3 regions of the Pectobacterium parvum genome follow, and region 3 is predicted to be linked to each of the others. Evidence: predicted binding sites of a transcription regulator. Region 3 holds the regulator's gene; each other region holds the start of a gene.
What was found. The regulator CRP, encoded in region 3, controls carbon source genes, mostly activating them, when cyclic AMP is high. The targets are predictions, from matches to a motif close to ATGTGANNNNNNTCACAT.

Region 1 (6,766 bases), 1.0 Mb from region 3:
GTCATATCGACTACCAACCAAGCTGCGCATGATCGCCACCGAGTCTGGATTGACCTGCTGCTGCCAAGGTACGCCTAGCTGGTAATTCATGTCCATACTGAAACGCGTGTCGCTTTTACCTGACTGCCCCTGACGCTGTTCTGCACCAAACGTCAGTAGAGGAACCGGAGTGTAATTTACGCCAGCCGTGATAGCATGCGGGTTCCTCTGTCGGCTATCCTGACCGAAGAGACTCACCTCATCCCCGTAGTATTGCTCATACATCAGCTTGCCACCCAGCTGTGGCAGAGAAGGCACCCAAGCCTGCATCCTGACATCCCAGCCGTTTGCCGGACGCTCCTCATAGTCTCTCAGCTCCGGTGACGTTTTCCAGCCTGTCAGGCGGTAATAGATATTGGCACCCAGTTTAAGAAAATTACGCCAATATTCCCCTCCTAGCCCCAAGCGGGAATGGTCTCGAGAAAGATCATAGTCGAGAAAGGTATTTACACCGAGCATCCAATCATCGGCAAACCAACGATATCCCCCACCCAAATTTGACTGGGTCCGTCCATCAGTCCGGTGAATACTACCCTGGCTGAAGACAAGGCTGTCCTTTTGTTCGAACAAAGGGACAAGCAAGTCCAGTTGTGAGTTTTTCAGGGAGAAATTTTTATCCATCTCCAGTTGTACTCGTGCGGTTCCGAAACGACCAAGCCACTGTTGAATTTCATCGCTGGCAGCCCTTGAGACTATGCCTTGTGCCATTGATGCAATAGCATCACTGCCCGCACCGTTTGCCAGTGTTCCCCCCGCCTGTGCAGCATAGCCAGCTACTTTATGAGCATGCGTATCATTACCCTGCTCTTCTGTCACCGACGCATCATCCCACCGAACTTCAGGCAACGGAGCAACAGGAACCTCCAGCTCATCACCCTGTTGCAGATGATCAAAACCCTGGGAAAAAGTACGAAACTGGTTCAGCTTGCGCAGTGCATCCAGAGTCATATGGTACTTCTTTGCAATGGTAGAAACCGTTTCCCCTTCACCCAAGGTGTATACCCGAGTCTGCAGCGCAATCTGTTCCTGATTCTGCAGGAAGCGGTCATCACCTCCTGCCACAGCAGTCGCTGGGGTAAATGCCGCTACGATCGGAAAAGAAACCTGGATACCGATATTCATCCAAGCAAGCAATTTAAGATGAAGAGGTACGAAATGGGTGTGTTTAAATCTGTCCTTCACAAAAAAACTCCTAGAAAGGCCGACAGGTTATAATCGGCCAGATCTTAACGTAATTAATAATAAGTAAGGTCTTTAATAAATCGAGAACCCGAGTCGGAAAAAATTAAATTTTTTAGATACTCTTCTCCCGTGTATATATAGATAGCGGCGTACTTCAATCCATAATTAAGGATAATGTTTATAACAGAAATCCCATTGACCATAAGCTACGGAGTTATAAACTAATCTGAACTAAGAATGGATTACTTTGAATGCATTCTAGTCATTAATTACTTCTATATTGAAAAGTTGTTACACCTTTATAATGAATAGAATTCCCATTCGAAAGATGCACTTCAACAAGAACTTCATACAGCATTGATTCATTAAATAATTGATAAACAGAAATTATTACACCCCACCAACCTATTTAGCTCTAACACCAATAACAGACTACCATATCCCTTCAGATACAAGTCATCACATTAAAGAGAATGGTATGCTTCCACTTCCAAAAAAACACTATCTCACGAAGAGTTAAAAAAAGATTGAAATAAAAACCCATCAACACATTTCTTACACCCTAAATAAAATCTTGACACTTATTAAATTCCGATTAAGCAAAAGTATACACAAAAAAATATTATGGTCAAAATGGCAGAGATAAAAATCATGATAGATTTAAGCTAGTTAAAACCCTACCCCTCCGTTAAATACACTCAATCGATTTAATAACATGTTGATTTACAGGTAATAATTACTAAAAACAACAAAGGGTGAATCTTATTAATCATTTATCCATAAATATACAAGCGAATAAAAGTAGCGTTTTTTGACAAAATCATTAGGAGCCAGTGGATAGTAACATTAGCTATAGTTGTTAATAACTTGTTAGATGATTTTCTACGGATCATCGAGCAATATTATGTTTCGGATCTTAACTGAATCACCGCAAGTAGCTTTGATATTGATTTCACAGAAAAATATAAGATCAGTCTGAATTTAGAAAACTATTGATTGCTGGGGTATCCTATACCGCTGAAGGAGAAACTAAAAAATCGTTTGAGGATGAAGCGTTTATAGTATTTATTACAGGGAAAATGAGCAAACATTTATAATACTTAACTCCTCACAGTCAATAAAGTAAAAATATAAAATGGCCGAGTGGAAATTAATAATTAAACCGATACGAATAAGGCATAGGGGAAATAGTGAATAACTGGAGGAGTAACTATTTTTCAGCTCTACATACTTTCAGTACAAGTAGATAATAAAATCAAAATTCAACAAAAGAAGACGAAGAAATTCAATTCGTTGATAAAATGGCTATGGTATATAAGTGTATTTATACTGTATCTATAATTAATAGACACAGACAAGGATAAAGAAAATTATTATATATGAAACCGCATAGCGATATTGTTAGTACTTAACACAGCACTTATACTCGAGTCGGAATGTGATTTGGCGCGCATTATGCCACAAGCGCGCGATAGGAGCGCGGTTAGTTTTGAGTAATATTTAAGCGATAGCGCATACAGGAGAAAAATGCGATGCCTATAGTACGTCGTTTCAAACAGGTCGACGTTTTCACCCAGCAGTCTTTCAAGGGCAATCCGCTTGCCGTCATTATGGAGGCGAAGGGATTAACCGATGTGCAAATGCAGGAGATCGCTCGCTGGACAAACCTGTCAGAAACCACGTTTGTCCTGCCAGCCACCGATCCTTTAGCGGATTACCATGTTCGTATTTTTACGCCAGAATCGGAAATTCCGTTTGCCGGACACCCTACGCTAGGCACCGCACATGCCCTGCTTGAAGAAGGATTGCGCCCTAAGTCTCCGGGCCAACTGGTGCAACAATGTGGTATTGGTCTCGTGTCGATCAACATCGGTGATGATGAGAGCCTCGCTTTTCACGCCCCGCAAGCCACCCTCGTTCCGTTTGGTGATGAGCACATGCCACTGCTGGAAAAAACGCTGGGTATTACCGGCGTTGATAGTCCCTGTATCGATAAACGCTACCCGCCCACGGCCGTACAAATGGGCATTCGTTGGCTTGTGATTCGCGTAGACAGCGCAGACACCTGTCTGAACATCACACCGGATGCAGAAGCACTCTCAGCCGTACAAAATCTCAGCCAGACCAGCGGCATCGCTGTCTATGGCCCGCACGATGGCGCAACGCCTGTCGACTATGAGATTCGTGCTTTCTACATCGAACGCGGCCATCTCAAGGAAGATCCGGTTACCGGCAGCGCCAATGCATGCCTGGCGGTATTGCTTCGTCAGCAGCATGCTATCAATAACGTCACCGCGCCACTCAGCTACCGTGCGCGACAGGGCACCATGCTGCAACGTGATGGCCGCATTACCGTGACTTACCTGAACGATGAACCGTGGATCGGCGGACACAGCGTCACAATCGTTGATGGAACGTTACAGCGGTAAAGGGAGCGATTTTATGGAAGCGACAGTTGTCGATACGTCATTTATAGATGCACTATATGAATTGCGTCACGAGCCCCATCTACGCCTTCCTATCCAGGAAGAGAGCGACACCAATGCGCTCTTTACCCTGATTCAGCAGGAAAAAGCACGCTTATAGCGTACTTTACCTCAACCGCCAACATGCGTAGCAACGCTGTCGCTCAACGGCTTGGCTTCCGTTTTCACCACACGGAGAAAGACGCCGAGCAGTGGTTCGATCACAATATTTATCACTATCCCGCCTGATATTACCTCGCATGCCTTCCATCACCTGATGCGCTGACCTTCCGGTTGCGCATCAGGTTCTTTCGCTCCACGACACATTTCCTTTTCCATATCGTTATATTTTTGTGACTGATATCACAAAAATGTTGAAATCCGATCTCATCTTCGCTACCATTAAAAATGTGATTAACATCACACTTAACTAACCCGTTAGAGGAGTCTGATAATGAAAACCTTTCGCAAAATCAGCAAATTCTTTAAAAGAATGGGAGATGTTTATGTCAGTTACTGTGAACGTATTGGGTCAATCATCAGCCCGTTCTGATTGTGATATAAACAATCTCTAAAGCCGCCTCCTACAGGCGGCTTTTGTTTTTCGGCCTCTCTCTCACTCTGTTCATCCCCCTTTCCTTTTTGTCTACCCATACGTCGCAGATTTGTGCAGCACACCGCATGCCTGAACATTCTCTTTTAAAAACAGCTCAATGCGTTTTCCTTTCACGGCAAAACCACCGTTAACAGACTATGCTTTCCTCTAGCTGTACTTGCTTCGCGTCCCCGACGTCTGCGCTAAAAGATATACCCTAAATAATTCGAGTTGCGTGAAGGCGGCAACCGAGCGAATCCCCAAGAGCTTACACAGGTAAGTGACTGGGGTGAGTAAGGACAGCCAACGCACAAGCAGCTTGAAGTATGACGGGTATAAAAAGGACATGACTATGAGTAAAGTTAAACAACAGGATATTGACCGTCTGATCGAACTGGTCGGCGGGCGTGAGAACATCGCGGCGGTCACACACTGCATTACTCGTCTCCGCTTCGTCTTGCACGACTCATCCAAAGCCCATCCCAAGAACATTGAAGAGCTGCGTATTGTTAAAGGGTGTTTTACCAACGCCGGACAATTTCAGGTCGTGATCGGCACCAACGTGGATGAGTATTACAAAGCGCTGCTCGCCACCACGGGAAAAGGCGAGATGAATAAAGAAGAAGCCAAAGTCGCCGCTCGCCAGAACATGAGTTGGTTTGAACGCAGCATTTCACATTTTGCCGAGATCTTTTTTCCGCTGCTTCCCGCGCTCATCAGCGGGGGCTTGATCCTCGGGGCACGTAACGTGATTGGCGATATCCCGATGCGCGACGGGCAAACGCTGGTTCAGCTCTATCCAACCTGGCAAACCATCTACGATTTCCTCTGGCTGTTGGGTGAAGCCATCTTCTTCTATCTTCCTGTTGCGGTCTGCTGGTCAACCGTACGCAAAATGGGCGGCACGCCCATCCTCGGCATCGTGCTGGGCATCACGCTAGTATCGCCGCAGCTAATGAACGCCTACCTCATCGGCCAGCAAACGCCTGAAGTGTGGAATTTCGGCTGGTTCACGATTGAGAAGATAGGTTATCAGGCACAGGTCATTCCGTCCGTTCTGGCCGGGATGGCGCTGGCGATAATCGAGACACGGCTGAAAAAAATCGTGCCGGATTACCTCTATCTGGTGGTCGTGCCCGTAACCTCACTCATTCTGGCCGTGTTCCTGACACATACCTTAATTGGTCCGTTTGGTCGTATGATTGGTGACGGCGTCGCCTGGGCCGTTAAGGCAGTAATGACAGGCAGCTTCGCCCCCGTTGGTGCAGCGCTGTTTGGGTTCCTGTATGCACCGCTGGTCATCACAGGCGTGCACCAAACGACGCTAGCGATTGATATGCAGATGATTCAAAGTATGGGCGGCACGCCAGTTTGGCCGCTTATCGCGCTGTCCAACATTGCGCAGGCGGCTGCCGTTGTCGGGGTGATTCTCGTCAGCCGAAAAACTAACGAACGTGAAATTTCTGTTCCCGCGGCGATTTCCGCTTTTCTTGGCGTGACCGAACCGGCCATGTACGGTATCAACCTGAAATACCGTTTTCCGATGCTGTGCGCCATGATCGGTTCCGCCGCCGCCGCGCTGATTTGCGGCCTATATGGCGTAACGGCAAATGGCATCGGCGTAGGTGGGCTACCGGGCATTCTCTCCATCAAGCCACAGTTTTGGGGGATCTTCGCTATCGCCACGCTGGTTGCCACCGTTATTCCGATTGTGCTGACGTCGCTGGTCTATAAGCGCAAAATCCGTAATGGCACACTCGACCCTGCATAGCAGTGACATATCATTATTATCTCAACTCAGGCCGTGTAAACACGGCCCACTGTAATAAAGGAGCGACCTCATGACGATGAACGCCTCGCTTCCTTGGTGGCAAAACGGCGTGATTTATCAAATCTATCCGAAGAGCTTTCAGGACAGTACCGGAAGTGGCATTGGCGACATCGCTGGCGTCACCGCCCGATTCGATTACCTGCAACAACTGGGCGTCGATGCGATCTGGCTGACGCCGGTTTATCTTTCTCCTCAGGTTGATAACGGCTATGACGTCGCCGACTACTGCGCCATCGATCCGACCTATGGCACGATGGCCGATATGGAAACGTTGATCGCGCAAGCGCATCAGCGCCGTATCCGTGTCGTGATGGACATGGTGTTCAACCACACCTCGACGCAGCATCACTGGTTCCTGAACGCGCAGGATCGCCGTAGTCCGTACCGTCATTTTTATATCTGGCGCGATGGTAATGACGGTGCGCTACCCAATAACTGGCGTTCAAAATTTGGTGGGCCAGCATGGCAGTGGCACGTGGAAAGCAAACAGTATTATCTGCACCTTTTTGCTACAGAACAGGCCGATCTGAATTGGGAACACCCACGCGTACGGGATGAATTAAAACAGGTGTGTGAATTTTGGGCGGATAAAGGCGTCGACGGGCTGCGGCTGGACGTCATCAATCTGGTCTCCAAGCAGCAGGATTTCCCGTC
Region 2 (6,766 bases), 140 kb from region 3:
GCACCACGGTGGGCAATAACGATTTTGTCGGTTGATGAAGCGGAAGCACTAAAGGAAACGGAGAGCGCGAGGGCGGAGAGTAGGGATATTACGGTAACGTTCATGCGATCAAACCTCTTTCTGTTGAGAGAAAGGCGGCGTCATCAGGACGCCGCCAGAGGGATGCTTACAAGAGCGGGTTAGGCGCGATTGGCTAACTCTGCTTTATGCTTTTTCTCATTCAGCATAACAACAACCAGCAGAAGTACAGCCAGAATGCTGCCGCCGATCATGACCATGAAGCCGCCGTCCCAACCGAAGAAGTCAACGGTGTAGCCGACGATGGCGCTAGCGGCAACAGAACCGCCGAGGTAGCCGAACAGGCCGGTGAAGCCCGCTGCGGTACCCGCTGCTTTTTTCGGTGCCAGTTCCAGTGCATGCAGACCAATCAGCATGACCGGGCCGTAAATCAGGAAGCCGATGACGATCATACAGGCCATGTCCACACCCGGGTTACCGGCTGGGTTCATCCAGTAAACGATAGTTGCTATTGTCACCAGCGTCATGAAGAACACGCCTGTTGCACCACGGTTACCTTTGAAGACCTTGTCGGACATCCAGCCGCACAGCAGTGTGCCCGGAATACCTGCATATTCGTAGAAGAAATAGGCCCAGGAAGACTTATCCAGTGCGAAGTGTTTAACTTCCTTCAGGTAGGTCGGTGACCAGTCGAGGATACCGTAACGCAGCAGGTAAACGAAGACGTTGGCGATCGCGATGTACCACAGCAGTTTGTTGGGGAAAACGTACTGCATGAAGATCTGCTTAGCCGTCAGTTCTTCTTCCGCTTTTTCATTGTAATCAACCGGATAATCGTTTTTGTACTCTTCAATCGGTGGCAGGCCACAGGATTGCGGCGTGTCACGCATCAGTGCAAAAGCGATCATGGCAATCAGAATGGCGGCGAAGGCCGGCATATAGAGTGCAGCTTTCCAGTCGTTGAACCAGGCCATACCCAGCAGGAACAGCAGAGGAGGAATACCACCGCCGACGTTGTGAGCACAGTTCCATACGGACACGATGCCACCACGTTCTTTCTGCGACCACCAGTGAACCATCGTACGTCCGCACGGCGGCCAGCCCATACCCTGGAACCATCCGCACAGGAACAGCAGGACGAACATAATCGCAATGCTGGATGTTGCCCACGGCACGAAGCCCATGAACAGCATGACCGCCGCTGACAGAATCAGACCCGCAGGCAGGAACACGCGCGGGTTAGAACGGTCGGATATCGATCCCATGATGAATTTGGAAAAACCGTAGGCAATGGAGATGCCCGACAGCGCAAAACCGAGGTCACCGCGTGAGAAGCCCTGGTCGATCAGATAAGGCATGGCAAGTGCGAAGTTTTTACGCACCAGATAGTAGGCGGCGTAGCCAAAAAAGATCCCCATGAAAATCTGCCAACGCAGGCGGCGATAGAGCGGATCGACGTGTTCTTGCGACACGCGCGGCTGGTGGGCGGCGGGCCTAAAAATACTCAGCATAGATATCTCCAATGCGAAAAAAAACGAGAGCTTTTTTGTTCTATTACGAACGTTATTGTAAGGGGGTAGCGTGCAAATGAGTGTGATTCATGACGCTGATGTTACACTTTTATGAAACTGTGACGATTTTTGTGCTCATGTTAACAGAATCGAAAAATTACACAGTGCGGTTTTAGTGACCCAAATCACACTTATTGTTTTTAAACCCCGTCTTGTTTTCGTTTAGTGTTCGTTTTTGCTCTTTATCAAACATTAACCCTTCTTTTTGTGTCCCAATAGCAACATATACGCCCTAAATAATTCGAGCTGCGTGAAGGCGGCAACCGCGCGAATCCCCAGGAGCTTACTCAGGTAAGTGACTGGGGGGAGTAAGGGCAGCTAACGCACAAGCAGCTTGAAGTATGACGGGGATACCATCCGCCTGGAGCGAGAACATGATGCAAAATACGGGGAACTGGCGTGAAACTGACGTGGTTGTCATCGGCGGTGGTGCGACGGGGGCGGGTACGGCACGAGACTGTGCCCTGCGCGGACTGCGCTGCCTGCTGCTTGAACGTTATGACATTGCGACCGGGGCGACCGGGCGTAATCACGGCTTATTACACAGCGGCGCCCGCTATGCGGTAACCGATGGTGAGTCTGCCCGCGAATGTATTGAAGAAAACCAGATTCTCCGGCGGATTGCTCGCCACTGTATTGAGCCTACCGACGGTCTGTTTATCACCTTGCCAGAAGACGATCTCGGCTGGCAGGCGCAGTTTATTACCGCCTGCCAGCAGGCTGGGATTCACGCTCAGGCGTTGGATCCGCAGGAAGCGCTACGGCTGGAACCGGCGGCAAACCCGACGCTGATTGGCGCGGTGCGCGTGCCGGATGGTTCGGTCGATCCTTTTCGCCTGACGGCGGCCAACATGATTGATGCCTGCGAGCACGGTGCGGAAGTACTGACCTATCATGAGGTTATCGGGCTGATTCGTCAGGGCGACCGTATTACCGGCGTGCGCGTTTTCGACCATAAAAAAGGTGTAGAAACAGAAATCTATGCACAGGTGGTGGTCAACGCGGGCGGTATCTGGGGGCAACACATTGCGGAATATGCCGATCTGCGCGTGCGTATGTTTCCGGCAAAAGGCGCGCTGTTGATTCTTGGACACCGCATCAACAACATGGTGATCAACCGCTGCCGTAAACCGGCGGATGCCGACATTCTGGTACCGGGCGATACCATTTCGCTGATTGGCACCACCTCAACCCACATCGATTACGATCAAATCGACAATATGCTGGTAACGCCTGCTGAGGTGGAAACGCTGATGCGGGAAGGTTCGATGCTGGCACCGAAGCTGGCGAGCACGCGCATTCTACGCGCCTATGCGGGCGTCCGACCGCTGGTTGCCAGCGATAGCGACCCCAGTGGACGCAGCGTGAGCCGTGGCATTGTGCTGCTCGACCATGCCAGCCGCGATGGGCTGGAAGGGTTTATTACCATCACCGGCGGCAAGCTGATGACCTACCGCCTGATGGCGGAGTGGGTGACTGACGCTATTTGCAAAAAGCTGGGTCATGACGTGGCTTGCTCAACGGCACAGACGCCGCTGCCTGGTTCTGAATCGCTGGAGGCGGTGAAATCCGCGCCTCACGCCCTGTCTGCTTATCCTGCGGCAAAACCGCTCTCTGCGCCGCTGCGCGGTTCGGCGATTTATCGCCACGGTGAACGTGCTGGGAGAATGTTGTCCGGTGAGCGTCTGGACCGCAGTCTGGTGTGTGAATGCGAGGCGGTGACGGCGGGAGAAGTGCGCTACGCCGTGGAATCATTGCAGGTGAATAACCTGATTGACCTGCGTCGGCGTACTCGCGTGGGTATGGGCACCTGTCAGGGCGAACTGTGCGCCTGTCGGGCGGCGGGTCTATTGTGCCGTCTGGGCACCGCGACGCCGGAGCAATCGCTCACGCAGCTCAGCCAGTTTTTGAACGAACGCTGGAAAGGCATTCGCCCGATTGCGTGGGGCAATGCGCTGCGCGAAAGCGAATTTACCAGCTGGATTTATCAGGGATTGTGCGGCCTGTCGGCCAGCGACAGTCAGGAGGATCGTCATGCGCTATGACGTTGTGATTATCGGTGGCGGACTGGCGGGATTGACCTGCGGGATTCGCTTATTGGAGCAGGGGAAACGCTGCGCGATTGTCAGCGCGGGGCAGAATGCACTGCATTTTTCTTCCGGCGCGCTGGATTTACTCTCCCATCTTCCCGACGGACAGCCTGTGAGCCAGCCGCTCGATGCGCTGGATGAATTGGCGCGTCAGGCCCCTCATCACCCTTATTCCCGGATGGGCGCGGCGGCAGTGGCGGCCCTGTTGCCACAGGCCGAGGCGCTGCTGGCACGCAGCAATATCACCCTGCTGGGCAATCATCAGCAGAACCATTGGCGCATGACGCCGTTAGGCAAGTTTCGCGCCTGCTGGCTGAGTCCGGTCGATGGCGTAACGCGTGGTTTGCTGGATTCCCGCTTTGGCGACAATCCGCTGATTGCGGGAATCGAAGGCTTTCTGGATTTTCAGTCCCGTATTGTGGCCGGCACGCTTCAGGCGCAGGGGATCGCGGCACGCAGTGATGAGCTCAAGCTGCCCGTGCTGGATCGGTTGCGTCAGAGCCCCAGCGAATTCCGGTCGGTCAATATCGCCCGCGTACTTGACCGACCGGAAAATCGTTCGGCACTGGTGGAAGAGCTGTCGCTTCTGGCTAACGGGAACGATGCCATCATCATGCCCGCCTGTCTGGGATTGGACAGCCCTGAAATCATCAATGAACTCGCTGATGCGTTAGGTAAACCGGTGCTGCTGTTACCGACATTGCCGCCGTCATTGCTCGGATTACGTCTGCATCAGGCGCTGTCGCAGCGCTTTCGCCAACTGGGTGGCATGGTGATGCCGGGCGATCGCGCGGTGCGCGCCTCGCTGTCGCCGCAGGAGATTGCGATTCATAGCCACCATCATCGTGATATTCCGCTGCGGGCGAAGCACGCGGTGCTGGCGAGCGGTAGCTTCTTCAGTAACGGGCTGGTGACGCAGTTTGATCGGGTGACCGAACCGGTCTTTGGGCTGGACATTCGATTCGCTGACCAGCGCGAGGGCTGGAGCCAGCAGGATGTGTTTGCGCCGCAGCCTTATATGCAATTTGGCGCGATGGTCGATGAACATCTGCATCCGCGCATTGGGGGTGAAACGGTCAACAACCTGTACGCGATTGGCTCGGTGCTGGAAGGCTTCGACCCGATTGTGCAGGGATGTGGAGCCGGGGTTTCCTTGCTTAGCGCACTTCATGTTGCCGAACAGATTTTGAAGGAGGGCAACCCATGAGCCTGCTTAGCGATAATAGTTTTGAAGATTGCATCAAGTGTACGGTCTGTACCACGTACTGCCCAGTTTCGCGCGTGAATCCGCTTTATCCCGGCCCGAAACAGGCTGGGCCGGACGGCGAACGCCTGCGGCGTAAAGATCCGGCGCTGTATGATGATGCGCTGAAATACTGCACCAACTGCAAACGTTGTGAAGTTGCGTGCCCGTCGGATGTCAAAATTGGCGACATTATTCAGCGTGCAAAGGGGACGCACAGCACTCACAAGCCGACGCTGCGCGATGCGATTCTGAGCCATACCGATCTCATGGGGTCGATAGCCACGCCGTTTGCACCGCTGGTCAATACGGCGACCAGCCTGAAGCCGGTGCGCCAGCTGCTGGATAAAGCGTTGAAAATCGACCATCGTCGCCAGTTACCGAAATATTCATTCGGCACCTTCCGGCGCTGGTATCGCCAGCAGGCAGCAAAGCAGCGGGCTTATGATGAGCAGATCGCCTACTTCCACGGCTGCTATGTGAACTACAACCATCCACAGCTGGGTAAAGATCTGGTTCAGGTTTTTAACGCGATGGGCATTGGCGTCCAGTTGCTGAATAAAGAGAAGTGCTGCGGCGTTCCGCTGATCGCCAATGGTTTTCACGACAAGGCCAGAAAGCAGGCACACGCCAATATCAAATCGCTGGATGAAGCGATCAATCAGAAATCCCTGCCGGTGGTGGCGACGTCATCCAGCTGTACGTTCACGCTGCGAGACGAATATCCACATCTGCTGGGCGTGGATAACGGTCATGTGCGTGATGGTGTCGAACTGGTGACGCGCCAGCTCTACCGCCTGCTGGAAGAAGAAGGACGCACGCTGCCGCTGGGTAAATTGCCGCTGCGGGTGGCGTATCACACGCCTTGTCACCTGGAACGTATGGGCTGGACGGCGTATACCCTGGCGCTGCTGCAACGCATCCCCGGTCTTGAGCTGGTAATGTTGGATTCCCAGTGCTGTGGCATTGCGGGCACCTACGGCTTCAAGAAAGAGAATTACGCCACGTCGCAAGGCATTGGTGCACCGCTGTTCCAGCAGATTGAAGAGAGCGGCGTCGATATCGTGGTGACGGACTGCGAAACCTGTAAATGGCAGATTGAGATGTCGACCAGCAAACGGTGTGAGCACCCAATCACTCTGTTGGCGAGGTCACTGGCGCAGCCAGAGTAAAAATCTGGCAGAAACGTGTTTCCGGGCATGTAACGATTGGAAACACGAAGCGTCGCGGGCCTCACTCTGAAGGGGCGCTGCAAGCAGCGTTCAAATCTGCTCCTGGCAGATTTGTCACCCGAATCATTTACCTGAGTAAGCTCATCGGGATGACATGAGAGACATCCTGTCTCTCATCGAAGGCCAGCCGTTGGCTGGTCAAATTCGTTCCCGATGAATTTGTCCTTCTCTTGCCGCCTTCCTGAAACTCGAATTATTTAGTGTATAGAATCATATTTTTATAAATTAACGAATTACCATGATGAGTGACGTGATTAATTAATTTGTTCATATAATTAACTTCGTAAATATATAGCTATCATATTTCCTGGTTGCATGTACTTCCCTCACAGGTAGGGGCTATAAGCCGTATTCAAATCCGCCTTTAGCCGATTTGTCAGCACCCGAATAACTTACTTTTGTGTAAGCTTCGGGATGCCCTATCTTTCCGTGTTATGAAGCGCTTGCCCTAAATAGCTTTGCATAATAGCGCTACACTTGCTGAAGGCAAGTCCGCCAGTACTGGCCTTGCACGATGAGAAGTGAAGCATCAATGTGCAAAATTATTTAGCCGGCCAATGCGCTGCGTTGTTCAAAACGCTAACGTTTTGCCCTGAAACTCGAGTTACTTGG
Region 3 (6,766 bases):
ACTGGCCGTAGCTGCAACGTTTATCGTTGTGGTGATTTCACTTCATCAGCGGCTTAAACAGTGTTTATCCTCGTAAGTTCGCGTTATTGTGCTACTCGTCTCAATGATTTGCGTCTGCACCGGCGTCACTTTTTCCGTGTCAACGGATGAAGGTGACACCGCAGCCGAAGAACCCATTATCTCCATGAGACATGCACCTCAACCGCTGTGTCATGAATCTGACACACCCTTTTCATGCTGGAGACGGGTACAATAGTTTCTCCGTTTTAGCCCAAATAAGAGGGTATCGAAAAAAATTGCGGGTATTACAGCGGGTATCAAAAAGGTATTTAAATTATAAATTCATTATTTATAAATAACTTAAGTAAAATATGCTGCTAATTATCGATAACTACGACTCCTTTACCTACAACCTTTACCAATACTTTTGTGAGCTTGGCGCGCAGGTTGTGGTGAAGCGTAATGATGAACTGACGCTGCGTGAGATTGAACAGCTTGCGCCTGAGCGGTTGGTTATTTCACCTGGCCCTTGTACGCCGGACGAGGCGGGCATTTCACTGGCTGCCATTCGTCACTTTGCTGATAAATTGCCTATTCTGGGCGTGTGTCTTGGCCATCAGGCGATGGGGCAGGCGTTCGGCGCGCGCGTGGTGCGGGCACGGCAGGTCATGCACGGGAAAACCTCAGCGATTGCGCATAGCGATACGGGGGTTTTCACGGGGTTGGCTCAGCCTTTGACGGTCACCCGTTATCATTCACTCATTATTGATTCCGCCTCGCTACCCGATTGCTTTGAGGTCACGGCCTGGAGCGAACATGAAGGAAAGCGTGATGAGATTATGGGGATCCGCCATCGCGCATTGCCACTGGAAGGGGTGCAGTTTCACCCAGAGAGCATTCTTAGCCAGCAGGGGCATCAGCTTTTGGATAATTTCCTTAAAATTTAGTGATATAGAAAGTTATTCTCCTCAGTAGCCGATTTAATATTGCCTGTAATTGATTTTTTATGCATATTTGTTGACTATATTTTCATTTAGATATGATGGACAGCAGAGTGAGGCAGCAAATGGCAGCAGAGCAGAAAGCAGTGACACGGGATACTCATGATAAAGTGATTTTGCCAGTTTATGCACCCGCGAAGTTTGTACCCGTGAAAGGTAAAGGGAGCCGCGTCTGGGATCAGGACGGCCGCGAGTATATCGATTTCTCCGGTGGTATTGCGGTCACGGCGCTGGGTCACTGCCATCCTGCATTGGTGAACGCGTTGCAGCAGCAGGGTGAAACGCTGTGGCACACCAGCAATATTTTCACTAATGAGCCTGCGCTACGCCTCGCCAGCAAATTGATTGATGCTACTTTTGCCGACCGCGTGTTCTTTGTTAACTCCGGTGCTGAGGCTAACGAAGCTGCCTTTAAGCTGGCACGTCACTATGGGATTAAACGCCATAGTCCGTATAAAACCAAGATCATCGCCTTCTACAATGCATTCCATGGTCGGACGCTGTTCACCGTCTCGGTCGGCGGACAGCCTAAATATGCCGACGGTTTCGGGCCTAAGCCTGCCGATATTGTTCATGTTCCCTTCAACGATCTGGCTGCTGTTAAAGCGGTGATGGACGATCACACCTGTGCGGTTGTACTGGAGCCGATTCAGGGGGAAGGGGGGATTACGCCCGCTACGCCTGAGTTTTTACAAGGCGTTCGCGATCTGTGCGATCAGCACAAGGCGCTGCTGGTGTTTGATGAAGTGCAGAGCGGAATGGGGCGCACTGGCAAACTATTCAGCTACATGCACTACGGCATTACGCCAGATATCCTCACAACGGCTAAAGCATTGGGCGGTGGTTTCCCGATTAGCGCGATGCTGACGACGGAAGAGATCGCATCGGCCATGACGGTTGGGGTACACGGCACCACTTATGGCGGCAACCCGCTGGCCTGTGCGGTGGCGGAAGCTGCGCTGGATATTATTAACACACCAGAAGTGCTATCAGGTGTGGCGGATCGCCACGATCGCTTTGTTAGTGAGCTTGAGAAAATCAATCAGCAGTGCGGAATATTCGAGCAGGTTCGCGGTATGGGGCTGCTGCTGGGTGCCGAACTGAAACCGCAATGGCATGGTCGCGCGGGCGAGTTTCTGGCTGCGGCAACGTCTCAGGGGCTTATGGTGCTGATGGCTGGGCCGAACGTAATCCGCTTCGTACCATCTTTGATTATTGATGAAGAGGATATTGCGCAGGGGATGGCGAAATTCGCTAAAGCCGTCGCGCAGGTCGTTAACGCAGCAAACTGATTATGCTCTCAAAAGATCAGCCATAAAAAAACGTAGGGAACGTTTTTCAACGTCGCTTGCGACGACCCGCAGGGTGGCGAGCAGGAAGCTCGCCATAAAAAAAGCGTGAGGCCAAGGCTTCACGCTTTTTTTATTGGTAGGGTACCGCGACAGGGGTTTAGCGAGTGCCGTAAACGACAATCGTTTTACCGTGTGCAGAGATCAGGTTCTGGTCTTCTAACATTTTCAGAATGCGGCCCACGGTTTCACGCGAGCAGCCAACGATTTGCCCAATTTCCTGACGGGTAATTTTTATTTGCATGCCATCTGGATGTGTCATGGCATCAGGTTGTTTGGCCAGGTTGAGTAGGGTTTGGGCAATACGGCCAGTCACATCAAGGAAGGCGAGGTTGCCGACTTTTTCAGAGGTAACCTGAAGTCTGTTTGCCATTTGTGCAGACAGACGCATGAGGATATCCGGGTTAACCTGGATGAGTTGGCGGAATTTTTTATAGGAAATTTCAGCCACTTCACAGGCGGTTTTTGCCCGAACCCAGGCGCTGCGTTCCTGACCTTCTTCAAACAGGCCGAGCTCGCCGATAAAATCGCCCTGATTGAGGTAGGAGAGAATCATTTCCTTGCCTTCTTCATCTTTGATTAGCACTGCGACAGAGCCTTTCACGATGTAGTAAAGCGTTTCTGCTTTTTCACCTTGGTGAATCAGCGTGCTCTTCGATGGATACTTGTGGATATGACAATGGGAAAGGAACCATTCGAGAGTTGGATCTGTTTGCGGTTTGCCGAGAACCATTCGCTATCATCCTCTGTTGTAATTCACTGCGCAAATTACAGGGGTCAGAGTTCCCTGTACGGCGTGTTTAACTGCTAAAAAAATAAAATTCAGTCTAGGCAGAATGACGTCAGGGAATATACTGAAACCTCTGTACCCTTTATTTTCCGGTTGCTGCCTTGCCGCACCGTAAAAATGGCTGGGTATGTCTGGCCAGGTCATCATCTTCTTCGTTTCTGGGTTTGTCCAGAAAAGGTCTATTCTATTTTCGTTTTAACACAGCTTTAAGGACGTGTCTTGTGTTGTCTCGCTTCAGCATGACAAAGCGCTGATTAACGCTGGTTTTTGTACAGTAACGGTATAAATTTTCAAAAAATTTTTAGTGGAGAGGCATCATGCAGGCACGGGTAAAATGGGTTGAAGGCTTAACGTTTTTGGGCGAATCCGCATCAGGACATCAGATATTGATGGACGGCAATTCCGGTGATAAAGCGCCGAGTCCGATGGAAATGGTGTTGATGTCCGTAGGGGGATGCAGCGCGATTGATGTGGTGTCGATTCTGCAAAAAAGCCGCAACGATGTAGCGGATTGTGAAGTGAAATTAACGTCAGAACGTCGGTCAGAAGCGCCGCGTTTATTCACCCATATCAATCTGCATTTTATCGTGACGGGAAAAGGATTGACCGACAAAGTTGTCGAGCGAGCCGTCGCACTGTCGGCAGAAAAATACTGCTCAGTAGCATTGATGCTGGGCAAAGCCGTTGAGGTGACGCACAGCCACGAAATTAGAGTGCTGGCATAATCCCTGTCTCTGGGCACTAATTCTGGTCACTTAAGCCTGTTATTAGGGGAAACACAGGGGGTGGTTCCCGTAGGGAGGCCTCACCCCTGTGGTCGCCCCGTGTATCTCGATGCTTATTCGATCGTTTTCCCTTCAATTAACCGCTGCACCAGCGGTGCCATGATTAATTCCATCGCCAATCCCATCTTCCCACCGGTAACGACCAGCGTGTTGATGTGGGAGATAAAGGAACCCTGCAACATAGCGAGCAGATAGGGGTAATCAATATTATCCAACCCCTGAAAATGAATCACGACGAAGCTTTCGTCCAATGAGGGAATCGATTTGGCGGCGAACGGGTTGGAGGTGTCCACGGTGGGCACGCGCTGGAAGTTGATGTGTGTGCGAGAGAACTGTGGCGTGATATAGGTGATGTAGTCTTCCATTGAGCGGACGACGGAATCCATCACCGCTTCACGCGAGTGGCCGCGCTCATTAACGTCACGAATCAGCTTTTGAATCCATTCCAGGTTGACGATCGGCACCACGCCGACGAGCAAATCGACATGCTGTGCCACGTCGTTTTGCTCGGTGACCACGCCGCTGTGCAATCCTTCATAGAACAGGATATCGGTGGGTTCTGGCATCGGCTCCCACGGCGTGAACGTCCCAGGAACCTGATTATAGGGAATGGCTTCATCGTAGGTATGAAGGTATTTACGCGTCTGGCCACGCCCGTGCAGGCCATATTCAATAAACGACTGTTCCAGCAGGCTGAAATCATTCGCTTCTGGGCCGAAGTAGCTGATGTGGCGTCCTGAATCACGCGCTTTACGAATTGCCATATCCATTTCCGGGCGGGTATAGCGGTGAAAGCTATCGCCTTCCAACTGGGCTGCGCGCAGATCAAACTGCTGGAAAATCTTACGGAAGGCCAGACTGGTTGTCGTGGTTCCCGCTCCGCTGGAGCCGGTAACCGCAATAATCGGATGTTGATGTGACATAAAGTGCGTGACTCCGTGATCGCGATGCCCGCATAGACCGAAGGCCTGCGCGCATCCTCAAAAAAGACGTAATTATCATCATTGTTAGCATGTTTGGCGCGTTCTTTCACGACTTTCGGCGTGCTCAATAAGGGGCATGTCCTCCGGAATTGAGCTGATTACGCGGCATGATATTGAGGGTTTCATGTAACTCAGACCACACCAACACCACCTCGCCAGATTGGAGTTGGCCGCGGATATCTTCCACTTTCTGCGCCAGCGAACGCTCCTGTTCGCCGTAATCGGTGCCTTCCCGCAGAACGAAAGATTCGATGATGCTATCCAGCGTTTCTGGGTCGAGCTGTTGCCAGGGAATAATCACGCTATGTTTCCTGATTCAAAGGGTTTCTGAGTAAAAACGGCTCCTGAAGAAAAAGAGTCGCTGGCCTGGTCCAAAAATGGGCTAAGCCAGTTGGGAATGCGCTGTTCCAGCCACATTTCCGGTTTCAGCAACGTTCCACCGACGAAGCCAACATGCCCGCCATGTTCCGTTAGCTGATACTCAATATTAGACGGTAACTGAGACAGATCGGGAATCACCTCTGATGTCATGAAAGGATCGTCCTTCGCATGGATGATGAGCAGCGGTTTTCGTATCTGAGGCAACAGTGGCAGAGCGCTACAGCGTCGATAGTAGTCGGCCGCATCGCGGAAGCCGTGGATACGTGAGGTAATGACGTCATCAAACTCTCGCAGCTGTCGGATTCGCTTCAACTGCGGCAACTGAATCGGTAGCGTGTCCGGGTAAGCCGCCAGCTTGCGACTGGCGTTTTGTTTCAACAGGCGCAGTAGGTAATGCTGATAGACGCGAGAGAAGCCTTGTTCCATCCGACGGCTACAAGGTTCGAGCATCAGTGGTGCAGAAACAATGACGGCCGCTGACAGGGAACAGGCTTCGCCTTGCTGCGCGAGCAGGTAGGCTAGCATGTTACCGCCGAGAGACACGCCGATGGCAGCCGTAGGTGTATCGCCCAGCGTCTCCTGCATCCAGCGCAGGAAATAGCTGGCATCGCTGGTTTCGCCGGAGTGATAAATACGCTTCATCCGGTTGGGTTTGCCGCTGCATCCGCGGAAATGCATGATGACTGCCAGCCAGCCGCGCTGCTTACAGGCATGTAGCAGGCCGTGAGCGTAAGGGCTATGAAAGCTGCCTTCCAGCCCGTGGAACAGCACCACGCGCGGTTTGTGCCGCGCCTGTTCAGGGGCTTCGCTCCAGGCCAGATCGACGAAATCGCCATCCGGTAATTCCAGTGACTGCCAGACTGGCGAGAATTGCGCATGGCGGCGGATCAGACGCGGTAATAGCGTTTGCAGATGTGGATTATGCGCGCCGCTCAGCGGACGGAAATGGTCATACATAAAGGATAGATAAATCTTGTTGTCGGCTCTTGTACGATCAATATCACACTGTTAGCTTCAATGCTGCCAGTTGGTACGACATTTGGGTCAGGAGCGCCTACAAATAATGGAACTGAGTTTATTTCTTTCGATGTTGGGGTTTTTGTGGGTAGCGGCCATCACACCGGGGCCTAACAATATGCTGTTGACCACCTCGGGCGCGAATTTTGGCTTTATGCGTTCACTGTGGCTGATGGTCGGCATCATGCTGGGCATGCAGAGCATTTTGCTGCTGGTGGCATTCGGTGTCGGTGGTTTGATTCTGATTTACCCTTCGCTGCATTTTATCTTGAAAGTCCTCGGCAGTGCCTATCTGCTCTGGCTGGCGTGGAAAATCGCCACGGCGGCTTACGAACGTCTGGAAACGTCCGTTGCACCGCCCAAGCCGATCCGGCTTTATCAAGGGTGGTTGCTGCAATTCCTGAACCCGAAAGCGTGGCTCATGGCGCTGGGCGCGGTTGCCAGCTTTAGTCTGGCGGGG

Region 1: the regulator CRP is predicted to act here: its motif matches at 2,658-2,675, upstream of LOZ86_RS07830 (PhzF family phenazine biosynthesis protein).
Region 2: the regulator CRP is predicted to act here: its motif matches at 1,703-1,720, upstream of glpT (glycerol-3-phosphate transporter).

The regions. Positions count from the first base shown of each region.
Region 1 covers NZ_CP087392.1:1,742,320-1,749,085, reverse strand. Annotated here, with positions in the region: gene LOZ86_RS07835 (inverse autotransporter beta domain-containing protein) at 1-1,221, opposite strand, end outside; gene LOZ86_RS07830 (PhzF family phenazine biosynthesis protein) at 2,754-3,650, shown strand; gene LOZ86_RS21525 (hypothetical protein) at 3,664-3,807, shown strand; gene treB (PTS trehalose transporter subunit IIBC) at 4,634-6,052, shown strand; gene treC (alpha,alpha-phosphotrehalase) at 6,129-6,766, shown strand, end outside.
Region 2 covers NZ_CP087392.1:559,628-566,393, forward strand. Annotated here, with positions in the region: gene glpQ (glycerophosphodiester phosphodiesterase) at 1-104, opposite strand, end outside; gene glpT (glycerol-3-phosphate transporter) at 180-1,529, opposite strand; gene glpA (anaerobic glycerol-3-phosphate dehydrogenase subunit A) at 1,964-3,634, shown strand; gene glpB (glycerol-3-phosphate dehydrogenase subunit GlpB) at 3,624-4,886, shown strand; gene glpC (anaerobic glycerol-3-phosphate dehydrogenase subunit GlpC) at 4,883-6,094, shown strand.
Region 3 covers NZ_CP087392.1:701,737-708,502, forward strand. Annotated here, with positions in the region: gene LOZ86_RS03090 (aminodeoxychorismate synthase component II) at 372-947, shown strand; gene argD (bifunctional acetylornithine/succinyldiaminopimelate transaminase) at 1,067-2,293, shown strand; gene crp (cAMP-activated global transcriptional regulator CRP) at 2,451-3,083, opposite strand; gene LOZ86_RS03105 (OsmC family protein) at 3,458-3,865, shown strand; gene LOZ86_RS03110 (phosphoribulokinase) at 3,979-4,848, opposite strand; gene LOZ86_RS03115 (YheU family protein) at 4,973-5,209, opposite strand; gene LOZ86_RS03120 (hydrolase) at 5,206-6,246, opposite strand; gene LOZ86_RS03125 (LysE family translocator) at 6,353-6,766, shown strand, end outside.